2 regions of the Rhizobium binae genome follow, and region 1 is predicted to be linked to the other one. Evidence: predicted binding sites of a transcription regulator. Region 1 holds the regulator's gene; the other holds the start of a gene.
The links. Region 1 encodes PhoB, which activates phosphate uptake and scavenging genes when phosphate is short. Its sites were predicted from a motif close to TGTCATNNANCTGTCAT; they were not measured.

Region 1 (7,215 bases):
GGACATTTTCCGGCGTCGAGAAATCGGCGACGAGAAGATCGACCGGGCCATCGCCCTTGGTCTGCACCGTAAACTTGCCGTCGAATTTCAGCGAGGTGCCGAGCAGCACCGTCAGCACGACGACTTCGGCGAGCAGCCGGGCGACGGGGGTGGGATAATGATGGCGCTCGAGGATCGCATCGAGCATCGGGCCGAGCTGGACGGCGCGGCCGCGCACATCCAGACCCTCCACCTGGAAAGGGACGACATGGTCATCGCCGGCGAAATCGAACTGGCCGAGGGCGGCTGCAGCTTCTGCCATGGCTTTACTCCTAGTTTTCAAGCGATGAGCAAGGGTGCCCTTCGCTCGCGCGGCCGCGGGTTTTGACGCGCGGCGTCCGATTATGGTTCAGATCGCGCCCAGGCACCAAGCAAGAATCGACTTCTGCGCGTGAAGACGGTTTTCCGCTTCGTCGAAGACAACGGATTGCGGGCCGTCAATCACCTCATCCGTCACTTCCTCGCCGCGATGAGCAGGCAGGCAATGCATGAACAATGCATCGCTGCCGGCCTTGGCCATCAAGGCCGCATTGACCTGATAAGGCTGAAAGACGTTGTGTCCCCGGGCCCGATGCTCCTGATTCATGGAGACCCAGGTATCGGTCACCACGCAATCGACGCCTTCGACCGCACGGTCGGCATCATGGCAGAGCATGATTTCGGCGCCCTCATTGCGGGCCCAGTTCAGATAGTGATCCTTGGGCTCCGAACCAAGGGGTACGGCCATGTTCATGCGATAGCCGAAACGCGCAGCACCTTCGACCAGCGAATGCAGCACATTGTTGCCGTCACCGGTCCAGGCGATGGTCTTGCCCTTGATCGGGCCGCGATGCTCTTCGAAGGTCATGATGTCGGCCATGATCTGGCAGGGATGGGTATCATCCGTCAGCGCATTGATCACGGGTACGGTCGCATGTTCGGCAAGCTCCAGGAGCCTCGAATGCTCGGTGGTGCGGATCATGATCGCATCGACATATCGCGACAGCACCTTGGCAGTGTCGCCGATCGTCTCGGCGCGGCCGAGCTGCATTTCGGTGCCTGATAGAAACAGCGTTTCGCCGCCAAGCTGGCGCATGCCGACGTCGAAGGAGACGCGGGTGCGCGTCGACGGCTTTTCGAAGATCATCGCCAGCATCTTGCCGGCGAGCGGCTTGTCGCCCTGGCCGGCCTTGAAGGCCTGCTTGCGGGCCAACGCGTCGTTCATGATGGTTCTGAGGTCGGCAGATGTGACCGCCGAGAGATCGAGAAAATGTTTAGGAGCCATGTTCTTACCTGTCGTGCGCCCGCAGGCGCCAATCCTTCAAGCCGTTTTCTTGACCTTGGCGGCGCGGATGCTCTCGGCGGCGCGTTCGAGGCGGGCGAGACCCTCGCGGGCTTCTTCGGCGGTGACGACCAGCGGCGGAAGCAGGCGGATGACGTTGTCGCCGGCCGGCACGCCGAGGAGATGCGCGGCGCGGATCGCCTGCAGCAGTTCGGTCGAGGGAACGGCCGCCTTGACGCCGAGCAGCAGGCCCTCGCCTCTGATTTCTTCGATCACATCGGGATAACGGTCCTTCAGCGAGGCGAGCCCCTGGCGGAAGACCAACGCGACATCGCGCACCTGCTGGAGGAAGCCGTCGGCGAGAATGACATCGAGCACGGCGCTGCCGACGGCCATGGCCAGCGGATTGCCGCCATAGGTCGAACCATGGGTGCCGGCTTTCATGCCGGAGGCGGCCTCCGCGGTGGCAAGGCAGGCGCCGAGCGGGAAACCGCCGCCGATGCCCTTGGCGACAGCCATGATGTCGGGCGTGATGCCCGACCATTCATGAGCGAAGAGTTTGCCGGTGCGGCCGACGCCGGTCTGGACCTCGTCGAGGATCAGCAGCAGGCCGTTCTCGTCGCAGATCTGGCGCAGCGCCTTCATGAATTCGGGGGTGGCGGGACGTACGCCGCCCTCGCCCTGCACCGGCTCGATGAGAATTGCCGCCGTCGCATCGGTGACCGCGGCGCGGACCGCTTCGATATCGCCGAACGGCACCTGATCGAAACCCGGCGCCTTGGGGCCGAAGCCTTCGAGATATTTCTCCTGGCCGCCGGCGGCGATCGTCGCAAGCGTGCGCCCATGGAAGGCGCCTTCAAACGTGATGATGTGGAAGCGCTCGGGATGGCCCTTGGAAAACTGATAGCGGCGCGCCGTCTTGATCGCGCATTCGAGAGCCTCGGCACCGGAATTGGTGAAGAACACCTTGTCGGCGAAAGTGGCGTCCGTCAGGCGTTTGGCCAGGCGCTCCTGGCCGGGGATCTCATAGATGTTGGAGAGGTGCCAGACCTTGTCGGCCTGCTCCTTCAGGGCGGCGACCACATGCGGATTGCCGTGGCCGACCGACGTGACGGCGACGCCGGCGCCGAAATCGAGATAACGCTCGCCGCTTTCGGTGATCAGCCACACGCCCTCGCCTCGCTCGAACCGCAACGGGGCACGAGAATAGGTGTCATAAAGCGGCGCGGCTTCTGCCATGGCGCGGGTCTCCCGATCAGCGTTGTCAATCACCGGACTCCGGCTAAGAAAACCAGGCCCGAAAAATCAAAAATGCCGCCTTGCGGCGGCGACCAGCACTATTTCCTCTTCGCGCTGCAATGTCAACAAAACTGCGCCCTTAGCGCATGCAGCAAGCTTGTACAGCGGCATTTCCGGCCTTCAACAGGCATTATTGCAGAAATGACACGCACAGGCAGCAAGTTGGGGAAAACTCCGAATTCGATTCATCCGGATTCCCGCGACTCTTGTCACGGAGTCAGGCTCACACTAGGTTAAAGTTCAATTACTAGACTGCATGCGGCGGAACTAGTCACCAAAATTGATCAGGCGTTTCCTGTTTCGGAGGCTTCCGGGACAACGGTGAGGGATTCTGCCATCACCAACGCAGAAGGTGGAGACAGGGCATGAACTGGACAGACGAGCGGGTCGAGAAACTCAAGAAGCTGTGGTCCGAAGGGCTGAGCGCCAGCCAGATCGCGGCACAGCTTGGCGGCGTGAGCCGAAACGCCGTTATCGGCAAGGTGCACCGGCTGAGCCTGCCGGGCCGTGCCAAGGCCGGCGGCACGGCGACGGCGGCGCGCACGCCGAAGCGCCAGACATCGACGCCGCGCGCGCCGAGCTACGCCTCGCGGATCACCACCCGCACCGTGACCCGCCAGCAGGGCGCAACGATGCTGAAGGAGGAGATCGAGGTCGATGCGGTCGAGGACATGGAATATGTGCCGGCCGGCAACGTGGTCGTTCCGATTTCCCGCCGCCTCGGCCTGACCGAACTGACCGAACGCACCTGCAAATGGCCGGTCGGCGATCCGCTCAAGGACGATTTCCACTTCTGCGGCTGTGAATCTCCTGACAATTCGCCCTATTGCAGCTATCATCAGAAGCTCGCCTACCAGCCGATCAACGAACGCCGCCGGGCGGCGGCGCGGGTCAGCTGAGCGGCCACGCCATCGTCAGAATGCAGAAGACGGGCCGAGTGGCCCGTTTTTTATTGGTTGGAGTGGGAAGCTGTAGGTTTTTCCTCGACGCTGTGCGAATTCGGGCTGCGGCTTCTCTCGTGCTCTTCGCATGGATCCGAGGGTCAGGCCCCTGGGATGACAGAGGAGAGGTGGTGCCTAGACGCATAAGCCTCGCCGGCGCGATGAAGTTACGGCAGAAGCGCCGCTTCACAAGCTACGTCAGCGGTGCGTTTGGCGAGAACGCCAACCCACACTCCGTCATCCCAGGGCTTGACCCTGGGATCCACAACCAGGCACCCGGCTTCGATAATTTCCCTGCAGTTGAATGCCATCGCTCCTCCCGCAGCGCCAGCCGCATGGATCCCAGGGTCAAGCCCTGGGATGACGGAGGAGAGGTGGTGCCTGGATGACAGAGGTGAGCTGGTGCCCGCTCATACGCCGCGCCGGTGCGATGAAGGCCTGGGAAAGGCTGCACCGGCGGAACGCCAACCCCACACTCCCTCAGCCTCAGGCTTCCATCGAATAGCCGGCGCCGCGGACGGTGCGGATGACGTCCTGCATGTTGGAGAAGTTCAAGGCCTTGCGCAGGCGGCCGACATGGACGTCAACGGTGCGTTCGTCGACATAGATGTCGTGGCCCCAGACGCCGTCGAGCAGCTGCGAGCGGGAGAAGACGCGGCCCGGCGACGACATCAGGAATTCCAAGAGGCGGAATTCGGTCGGGCCGAGGCGAACTTCGCGGCTCTTGCGATGGACGCGATGGGTTTCGCGGTCGAGCTCTATATCGCCGCATTTCAGCACCGAGGACAGCACCTCCGGGCGGGCACGGCGCAGCATGGCCTTGACGCGGGCGACGAGTTCGGGGGTCGAGAACGGCTTGACGACGTAATCGTCGGCGCCGGTGGACAGCCCGCGGACCCGCTCGCTCTCCTCGCCGCGCGCCGTCAGCATGATGATCGGCAGCCGCTCGGTTTCCGGCCGCATGCGCAGGCGCCGGCAGAGCTCGATGCCGGAGACGCCGGGCAGCATCCAATCGAGGATCAGGAGATCGGGCGTGCGCTCCTGAAGCCTGATCTCGGCCTCGTCGCCGCGCAGGATGGTATCGACCTCGAAGCCTTCCGCTTCGAGATTATAGCGGAGAAGCACGCTGAGGGCCTCTTCGTCTTCAACAACTGCAACTCTCGGGATCATGCGTGTCCGTCTCCTCGCGCACGATCCTTAAACCGGGAATGATTTAAGCAAGGGATCCCGCGCAAAATCAGAAATTGGCTGCGACCGCTTTGCGCGCCCGGACGGGCGCGCACGCAATGGGCTGGTTCGGCACGGTTATTCCGTGGCGGCACCGACGGTGTTGGCGCTGTCGTCCTTCGGACGGTCGCCTTCCGGCTGGGCGCCGGTCGCCATGTAGTAGATCGTTTCGGCGATATTGGTCGCGTGGTCGCCGATGCGCTCGATGTTCTTGGCGCAGAACAGAAGATGCGTGCAGCTCGTGATGTTGCGCGGATCTTCCATCATATAGGTCAGGAGTTCGCGGAACAGCGACGTGTACATCGCGTCGATCTCGTTGTCGCGTTCGCGGATGGCATTCGCCTTGTCGGCGGCGCGCGTCGTATAGACGTCGAGCACTTCCTTGAGCTGGACAAGCGCCAGCTCGGACAGGTGCTCGAGACCGCGGGCGAGCTTGCGGGGAACGCCGGTGCTCTGCACGGCGATGACGCGCTTGGCGGTGTTCTTGCCGAGGTCGCCGACGCGTTCGAGATCGGCGGCGATGCGGATCGAACCCATGATTTCGCGCAGGTCCGAGGCCATCGGCTGGCGGCGGGCGATGGTGACGATCGCCTTGTCGCCGATCTCGCGCTCGGTGTGATCGAGGATCACATCGTCGGAAATGACCTTCTGCGCCAGCGCGGTATCACCGTTGACCAGCGCCCGGACGGATTCGGCGACCATCTGCTCGGCCAGGCCGCCCATCTCGGAAATCCGCCTGGACAGGAACTTCAGATCATCATCATAGGCAGAATAAATATGTGTCGATGCCATGGGGCTTTGTCCTCGAATAACGGGAAGGCTTCGGATAACCGCAATCAGCCGAAGCGACCCATGATGTAGTCCTGGGTGCGCGGATCGTCCGGATTGGTGAACATCTTGTCGGTGTCGTTCTCCTCGACGAGGTTGCCGAGGTGGAACATGGCGGTGCGCTGCGACACGCGCGCCGCCTGCTGCATGGAGTGGGTGACGATGACGATCGTGTAGTTCTCGCGCAGCTCGTGGATCAACTCCTCGACCTTGGCGGTGGCGATCGGGTCGAGCGCCGAGCAGGGCTCGTCCATCAGGATGACCTCAGGGCTGACGGCGACGGCGCGGGCAATGCACAGGCGCTGTTGCTGACCGCCGGAGAGGCCGGTGCCGGATTCATGGACGCGATCCTTGACCTCGTTCCAGAGGCCGGCGCGCTGCAGGCTGGTCTCGACGATCTGGTCGAGATCGGCCTTCGATTTGGCCAGTCCATGGATGCGCGGGCCGTAGGAGACGTTTTCATAGATCGACTTCGGGAACGGGTTCGGCTTCTGGAAGACCATGCCGACGCGGGCGCGCAGTTCGACGACGTCAATGTCAGGATCATAGATATCGTCGCCGTCGAGGGTGATCTTGCCGGTGACGCGGCAGCCCTCGATCGTGTCGTTCATGCGGTTGAGGCTTCGCAGGAAGGTCGACTTGCCGCAGCCCGAAGGGCCGATCAGCGCGGTTACGGTGTTTTCGCGGATGTTCAGGTTCACATCGAAAAGCGCCCGCTTTTCGCCGTAGTAAACCGAGACATCCTGTCCGATCATTTTATACGGGACGTTGCTCATCTTCTGATCCAGCGCCTTTTCAACTGCAGCTTCCGTCAACATGTTCATGATGTTTAACTCCGTTTACCAGCGGCGCTCGAAGCGACGACGCAAGAGAATGGCGCCCATGTTCATGATGATCAGGAACAGAAGCAGGACGATGATGGCACCCGAAGTACGTTCCACGAAGGCACGTTCGGCCTCGTTCGCCCACATATAGACCTGCACCGGCAGGGCCGTCGAGGGATCGAGCGGTGTCGCCGGCACGTTGGCGACGAAGGCGACCATGCCGATCAGGAGCAGCGGCGCGGTTTCGCCGAGCGCGTGCGCCAGGCCGATGATCGTGCCGGTGAGGATGCCGGGCATGGCAAGCGGCAGGACATGGTGGAACACCATCTGCATCTTCGAGGCGCCGAGACCCAAGGCTGCGGCGCGGATCGAGGGCGGCACGGCGCGCAGGGCCGCGCGCGTGGCGATGATGATCGTCGGCAAGGTCATCAGCGCCAGCACCAGGCCGCCAACCAGCGAGGCCGAGCGCGGCAGGCCTACGAAGTTGATGAAGACGGAAAGGCCGAGCAGACCGTAGACGATGGAGGGCACGGCGGCGAGGTTGTTGATGTTGACCTCGATCAGGTCCGTCAGCTTGTTCTTCGGCGCGAACTCCTCGAGGTAGATCGAGGCGGCAACCCCGATGGGCAGGGACAGCGCCAGCACGATCAGCATCAGGTAGAGCGAGCCGATGAGGGCGACGCCGAGGCCGGCAGCCTCCGGACGGCTGGAGTTGCCGTTGACGAAGAGGCCGGTGTTGAACTGCTTGTGGAGAGCGCCGTTCGCCTTCAGCTGGTTCATCCAAGTCAGCTGCTTG
Region 2 (7,215 bases), 1.9 Mb from region 1:
TCGATACGGCGTCGGCGGCTGTCACAACTGCGCAAATCTATCCGCCGGGCTTCGGCGTGATCGTTACGACTGCGCCGTAGGCGTCGCGCAACTGATCTTCCTGCCCCGGCTGCCGGTCGGCGGCCTGGTGCAGCAGGATGGACTTGTAACCTTGCGCGCGTGTGCCTTCGATCAGCGTGATGTCGGCATTTCCGGGATTGTCGGAGCGCTCGAACCACTCGACCGGGCGATGCAGGAAGTTCATTTCGACCGCCCGGTTGGTGACGCCGTGGCCGACGATGACGACGTTGTGATCGTCGTTTTCGGCATCTCGCATGACCGTCTGGAGGAACAGGCGCACCCGCTGGGCCACATCTGCCCGGCTCTCGCCATCCGGCGGCCGCGCGTAGAATTTGCCGCTATTGCTGCGCAGCCTCGCCCATTTCTCGAATTCCTCGGGAAACTTCTGTTTCCGTTCGGCGTGGTCGTAGATTTCGGTGAAGAGACCGAAATCCTGCTCACGCAGCAGATAATCCTCCCTGATATCGCCGACGACGCCTGTCGGCAGGGCTTCGAGCAGGGCGTCCTTGCTCTGCCGCGTCCTCAGGAATGGCGAGTACCAGACCTGCAGCTTGCCGAGATCAGGACTTGGCGGCGCCTGCAAATAGGCGGCGATCACGCCGCCGGCCTCCAGCGCCTGCCGGTAGCCCCATTGCGTCAGCGGCACGTTGTGATCGCCGAAACGGCGGTAGGCCCGTTCATCGATGTTGCCGAGGGATTCGCCGTGGCGAACGAGAAAGAGACGCATCAGCCATCCCGCAGTGTCGGATCTGGAATCGCCGTCATCATGGACGCGCTCAATAGGCAGGGCAAGATGGTCGCTGCGCCGTGCGGCGAGGCGCCCCGCCAGCACAGCTTTGCAGGGCTTATCCTCAGTTTGTCATCTTCCTGAAACACGAGTCTGGTTTTGGAAGGCTATATGAAAGATGGGGCATGAGCCGTTGCTCGTGATAGACATGATGGAACCCAGACATTTCCGCACGCTCTTCATTTCCGATGTCCATCTCGGCTCGAAGGCCGCGAAGGCCGACTTCCTGCTGGATTTCCTGCGCTACCACGAGGCGGATACGATCGTTCTCGTCGGCGACATTGTCGACGGCTGGCGGCTGAAGCGCAACTGGTATTGGCCGCAGGTGTGCAACGACGTCGTCCAGAAGCTTTTGCGCACGGCGCGCAAGGGCACGCGCGTCGTCTATATTCCCGGCAATCACGACGAGTTCCTGCGCGATTTCCCGGGCATGCATTTCGGCGGCATCGAGGTCGTCGAGCGGATGATGCATGACGGCGCCGACGGCAAGAAATATCTGATCCTGCATGGCGACGAATTCGACGTCGTCGTTCGCAATGCCCGCCTGCTCGCCTACCTCGGCGACTGGGCGTACGACACGGCGATCCGCATCAACATCCTGCTGGCGGCCGTGCGCCGCCGCCTCGGCATGCCCTACTGGTCTTTCTCGGCCTGGGCCAAGTTGCAGGTCAAGCATGCCGTCAATTTCATCGGCGAATTCGAGCGCGTCGTCGCCGAAGAGGCGCGCAAGAGCGGTGCCGACGGGGTGATCTGCGGTCATATTCACCATGCGGTTATCCAGGACATGGACGGCATCCGCTACATCAATACCGGCGATTGGGTGGAAAGCTGCACGGCGGTCGCCGAGCACGAGGACGGCACGTTCGAGTTGATCACGTGGCGGAGGCTGGCAAGCACCGTGACGGCGCTCGCCGCTGTCGAGCGCGAAGAGGCAGAACTGGCGCCTCAGGCTGCCTGATTTTGTCCGTTTGATCCAGCGTTGGCGCGTCTGCGTCCGCCCAACAGTAATTTAGCCGTTACCGTCAGGCGACAGGCCCTATTTATTTCTTAAATCGTTTCAGGAGGCTATTTCTCGCAATAGTCGCCTTTCGGGTGGCGTGTTAGGACAACATTCAGTTTCCTTCAGGTCCTCCCATGATTCCCGTTCAACATTCCCCGACAGGTGAGGGAGCGCCGCCGCGCTTCCGGCTGCTCAGCGCCCTTTCCTATTGCGCGCCGCTGCTGGTCAACGGCATCGTTCTGCCGTTCTTCCCCGTCTGGCTCGCGACTCACAGCTTCAGCGACCATGAGATCGGCATCATCCTTGCCATACCGATGGGGGTCCGCGTGCTGGTGGCGCCCATCGTCGCCATGATCGCCGACCGCTTGAAGGAGCGCGCCGATGTGCTTTTCTGGTCGGGTAGCCTGTCACTGCTGACGGCGATCACGCTCTACTGGACAACGAGTTTCTGGCCGGTGACGATCGTCTATGCGCTGCAGGGCGCCACCTTCGCGCCCTATCTGCCGGTCGTCGAATCGATCGTCATCTCAGGCGTGCGCCGCTGGGGGCTCGATTACGGGTCGATGCGCGTCTGGGGCTCGATCGCCTTCATCGTGTCGACGCTGGTCGGCGGTCGGCTAATCAGCCGGTGGGGCGGCGAGATGGTGCTGCCGGTGATGGTGTTCGGCTTCACCATGACCGTCGTCATGGCGATCTTCTGTCCGCGCATCGGGCCGACGCGGCGGCGCGGCCAGCCGATCAACATTCCCGCCGCCACCGGCAGCGGCCTGCGTGAGCCGCATCTGCTGCTACTCCTGATCGGCGTCGCCATCCAGCAGTCGAGCCATGCCGTCCTCAACGCTTTCTCGTCGATCTACTGGCATCAGCTCGGCTTCTCCGGCGCTGAGGTCGGCCTGCTCTGGAGCGCCGGTGTCGCTTCGGAGGTGACGGTATTCTTCCTGTCGAAGCGTCTCAACCGGCGCTTCAATGCCTGGACGCTGATCCGCTTCGGCTGCGCCGTCAGCGTCTGCCGCTGGATACTGTTTCCCATGAACACGGGCTTTGCCGGTTTCTTCCTGCTGCAATGTTTCCACGGTTTTACCTACGCCTTCGTGCATACCGGCGTGCAGCGGCGGATCGTGGCGACGGTGCAGGAGACGCAGGAATCCTCGGCCCAAGGCGCCTACTTCTTTTATGTCGGCATGGCGATGGCGCTGATGACCATTGCTGCAGGTTACCTCTACGCCGGACTTGGCGTCGTCAGCTTTTACGTCATGGCGCTGGTCGCGTTCTGTGGCCTCGGCATCGTCATCTCAGCCTATTACCTTCAGCCCCAGAGGCTGCTTTCGGGCGGAAATACCAGGGAAGCGGCGTAACGCAGGCCCGGCTCGCGGTCGCGGGCGAGCAGCAGCGGGCCGTCGAGATCGACGTAATCGGCATTCTGGGCAAGCAACACCGCCGGCGCCATGGCAAGCGAGGTGCCGACCATACAGCCGATCATGATGGCGAAGCGGAGCCGCTCGGCTTCTGCCTTCATCGCCAGGGCTTCGGTGAGGCCGCCTGTCTTGTCGAGCTTGATGTTGATCGCGTCATAGCGATCGGCAAGGCTTGCGAGATCGCCGGTATGGTGGACGCTCTCGTCGGCGCAGACGAGCAGCGGCCGGCGGATCTCGGCAAGCAAGGCGTCGCGGCCGGCCGGCAGCGGCTGCTCGACGAGCATCACACCCGCCTCCGCGGCAATGTTGAGGTGACGCTCCAGCACCGCTTCGGGCCAGCCTTCATTGGCATCGAGGATGATTGCGGCCTCGGGCGCGGCCGCGCGGACGGCGCGGATGCGGCTTTCATCGTCGCCGGTGCCGACCTTGACCTTGAGCAGGGCGCGGCCGGCATGTTCGCGGGCCTGGGCCGCCATCACCTCCGGTTCGGCGAGCGAGATGGTATAGGCTGTCGTCAGCGGCTTCGGATCGGCAATGCCGAGCCGAAACGCGACGCTTTGGCCCATCTGTTTGGCTTCCAGATCCCAGAGAGCGCAGTCGACGGCATTGCGGGCAGCGCCGGGCGGCATCGCCGACAGCAGGTCATGCCGCGAGATGCCCGCCTCGATCAGGGGACGCACGGCTTCGATCTGGGCAAGAACGCTCTCCATCGTTTCGCCGTAGCGGCGATAGGGCACACATTCGCCATGCCCCTCTGCCCGTTCGTCCGTCAGCGTGCAGGTGATGACTTCGGCCTGCGTCTTTGCGCCGCGCGCGATGGTAAAAGTCCCGGCAATCGGAAAGGAATTCATCTGGATATCAAGGATGCGCGGCATTATTGCTGTCCTGCGAGCATGGAAATTGCACGTTGCTTCTGTATATTGACGCGCCGGGCGACGAACCGCTTCGCGAGTCGGCACTGTCGCTGCAAGCCTTGAAAGACACAAGTATCTTGAACGCCGAGAATCGCAACGCTGCCTCGCTTGTCGTCGACGACCAGTCCGATGGTTCGGGACAGCATGTGCGTCTTAGCGGCAATTGGCGCAGCGCCTATGTGCATCTTGTGCTGCGCGATTTCGAAAAGCTCCTGCACCACAAGCCGGGTAACCTAACGGTCGATCTGTCTGAGATCGCCGATATCGACACGGCGGGCATCTGGTTGCTGTGCCGGTTGAAGAAGGAAGAGGCGGCGGCCGGGCGGACGGTGCGGTTCGAAGGTTCCAATCCGCATATCGATGAAATGCTGGCGATGTTTTCCGAGGAACCGGCCAAACCGGAGCCGGAGCCGAAGGAGAGGGTTTCCCTTGCCGCTCGCATCCTCGCGCCGATCGGCAAGATGACCTACGACGTCTGGGACAATCTCGCCGCCTCCATGTATATTCTCGGCTCGGCGGTACGCGGCGCGCAGATGAAGTTCGGCCGCGGCAGCGGTGTTTCGCCGGCTTCGATCGTGAACCAGATCGACCATATGGGCGTTCGCGCCGTTCCGATCATCCTGCTGATGTCGTTTCTGATCGGAGCGATCATCGCTCAGCAGGGCGCCTTCCAGTTGCGCTACTTCGGCGCGGAAGTCTTCGTCGTCGACCTCGTCGGCATCCTGCAATTGCGCGAAATCGGCGTGCTGCTGACCTCGATCATGATCGCCGGTCGTTCCGGCAGCGCGATCACCGCCGAAATCGGCTCCATGAAGATGCGCGAGGAGATCGACGCGCTGAAGGTGATGGGCCTTAATCCGATCGGCGTGCTGATCTTTCCGAGGCTCGTGGCGTTGACCATCGCACTGCCGCTTCTGACGGTGTTGGCGAACTTCGCCTCGCTGGCCGGGGCTGCCGTCGTTGCCTGGGGCTATTCCGGAATCACTTTCGCCAACTTCCTGGCGCGCCTGCACGAGGCGGTGACGCTGTCGACCGTGCTGTCAGGCATGATCAAGGCGCCCTTCATGGCGCTCGTCATAGGCATCGTCGCCGCCGTCGAAGGGCTGAAGGTCGGCGGCAGCGCGGAATCACTCGGCCAGCACGTGACGGCCTCTGTCGTGAAGGCGATTTTCGTCGTCATCCTCATGGACGGGCTTTTTGCGATGTTCTATGCAGCGATCAACTTCTAGCATGGCGGACCGCGTGAACGAGCAAGCGATCGAAAGCGAGGGACAGGGCAGGGATGTCGTACTTTCGGCGCGCGACGTCACCGTCGCGTTTGGTTCGAAGGTGGTGCTGGACAATCTGAACCTCGATATCTATCGCGGCGAGATCCTCGGATTCGTCGGTGCGTCGGGCACCGGCAAATCGGTGCTGATGCGCACGGTGCTCAGGCTGCTGCCGCGCCGCTCGGGCACGATCAAGATCCTCGGCCAGGACTTCGACGAACTCGATGAGCCGCAGCGCAACGCGCTCGACATGCGGCTCGGCGTGCTGTTCCAGCAGGGTGCATTGTTCTCGTCGCTGACCGTCAAGGAAAACATCCAGGTGCCGATGCGCGAATATCTCGATCTGCCGCGCTCGCTGATGGACGAACTGGCGCATTTGAAGATCCGCATGGTCGGGCTCGCGGCCGATGCTGCCGACAAGTACCCCTCCGAATTGTCGGGCGGCATGATCAAGCGCGCCGCCCTTGCCCGGGCTCTGGCGCTCGATCCCGAACTCGTCTTTCTGGACGAGCCCACCTCGGGTCTCGACCCGATCGGCGCGGCCGAATTCGACGAACTGATCGCCAACCTGCGCGATAGCCTGGGACTGACCGTTTATATGGTAACACACGATCTCGACAGCCTGTTTTCGGTCTGCGACCGTATTGCCGTGCTCGGAAAGAAGCGGGTAATGGTGGAAGGCACGATCGACGACATGCTCGCCTACGACGATCCGTGGGTGCAGGCCTATTTCAAGGGTAAGCGGGCGCGGTCGATCGTGCCGCAGGACGCAGACGCACGCCACGGCAGCAGCGGGAAGTGACCGGATAAGATGGAAACCAAAGCCAATTACACGATTGTCGGTTTTTTCACGGTGCTGGTGATCGCGGCGGCCTTCGGCTTCGTCTACTGGATGGCCGAATATGGCCGCGGCGGCCCGATGACCGAGTTGATCGTGCGTATACCGGGTTCGGCAAACGGCCTCAGCGTCGGCTCGCCGGTGCGCTTCAACGGCATCCAGATCGGATCGGTGCAGACATTGTCGATCGACGCCGACGATCCGCAATATTCGCTGGCCTTCACCCAGGTGCGCACCGATGCGCCGATCTATCCCTCGACCAAGGCCGCTCTTGAAATCCAGGGCCTCACGGGGGCCGCCTATATCGAACTGTCGGGTGGTCGCAAGGGCGAGGAAAGCATTCTCCAACACGCGATCGACAACGGCAAACGCGCCGTCATCGTCGCCGATCAGTCGAGCGTCACCAATCTTCTCGCCACTGCCGACAAGATCCTCGACCGTGCCAACGATGCGGTCGGCGAACTCCAGGGCTTCATCGAGGATTCGCGTGCGCCGCTGACCCAAACCTTCAAGAATGCCGAGACCTTCTCGGACGCGCTGGCCAAGAATTCCGACAATATCGATGCCTTCCTGCAAAGCGTCGGTGAGCTCTCCAATACGGTGAAGGCGGTTTCTGGCCGGGTCGATTCGACACTTGAAGCCGTGGAATCGCTGGTCAAGGCGGTCGACGCCCAGAAGATCGACCATATCGTCTCGAATGCCGAAAGAATCACCGCCAACGTCGCCGATGCCTCCGGTGATCTCAAGGGCGCGATCCAGAAGTTCGACGAGACGGCCACCACTTTCAACGATTTCGGCAAGCAGGCGCAGGACACACTCGACCGCGTCGATACGCTCGTCGCCCAGATCGATCCGGCCAAGCTCAAAGGGTCGGTCGACGATATCTCACAGGCCACCAGGGATGCGCGCGCTGCCGTCGCCTCGATTCGCGAT

Region 2: J2J99_RS12265 (UDP-2,3-diacylglucosamine diphosphatase) is a predicted target of PhoB. The motif match lies at 918-934, and genes of this name have one in related genera.

Annotation. Positions count from the first base shown of each region.
Region 1 is NZ_CP071604.1:557,186-564,400, reverse strand. It holds gene J2J99_RS02745 (Hsp33 family molecular chaperone) at 1-301, opposite strand, end outside; gene argF (ornithine carbamoyltransferase) at 389-1,303, opposite strand; gene J2J99_RS02735 (aspartate aminotransferase family protein) at 1,340-2,539, opposite strand; gene J2J99_RS02730 (GcrA family cell cycle regulator) at 2,965-3,498, shown strand; gene J2J99_RS02725 (hypothetical protein) at 3,672-3,929, shown strand; gene phoB (phosphate regulon transcriptional regulator PhoB) at 4,027-4,710, opposite strand; gene phoU (phosphate signaling complex protein PhoU) at 4,846-5,559, opposite strand; gene pstB (phosphate ABC transporter ATP-binding protein PstB) at 5,604-6,419, opposite strand; gene pstA (phosphate ABC transporter permease PstA) at 6,435-7,215, opposite strand, start outside.
Region 2 is NZ_CP071604.1:2,495,641-2,502,855, reverse strand. It holds gene J2J99_RS12270 (histidine phosphatase family protein) at 38-787, opposite strand; gene J2J99_RS12265 (UDP-2,3-diacylglucosamine diphosphatase) at 966-1,805, shown strand; gene J2J99_RS12260 (MFS transporter) at 1,982-3,202, shown strand; gene dgcA (N-acetyl-D-Glu racemase DgcA) at 3,154-4,137, opposite strand; gene J2J99_RS12250 (MlaE family lipid ABC transporter permease subunit) at 4,236-5,405, shown strand; gene J2J99_RS12245 (ABC transporter ATP-binding protein) at 5,407-6,246, shown strand; gene J2J99_RS12240 (MlaD family protein) at 6,256-7,215, shown strand, end outside.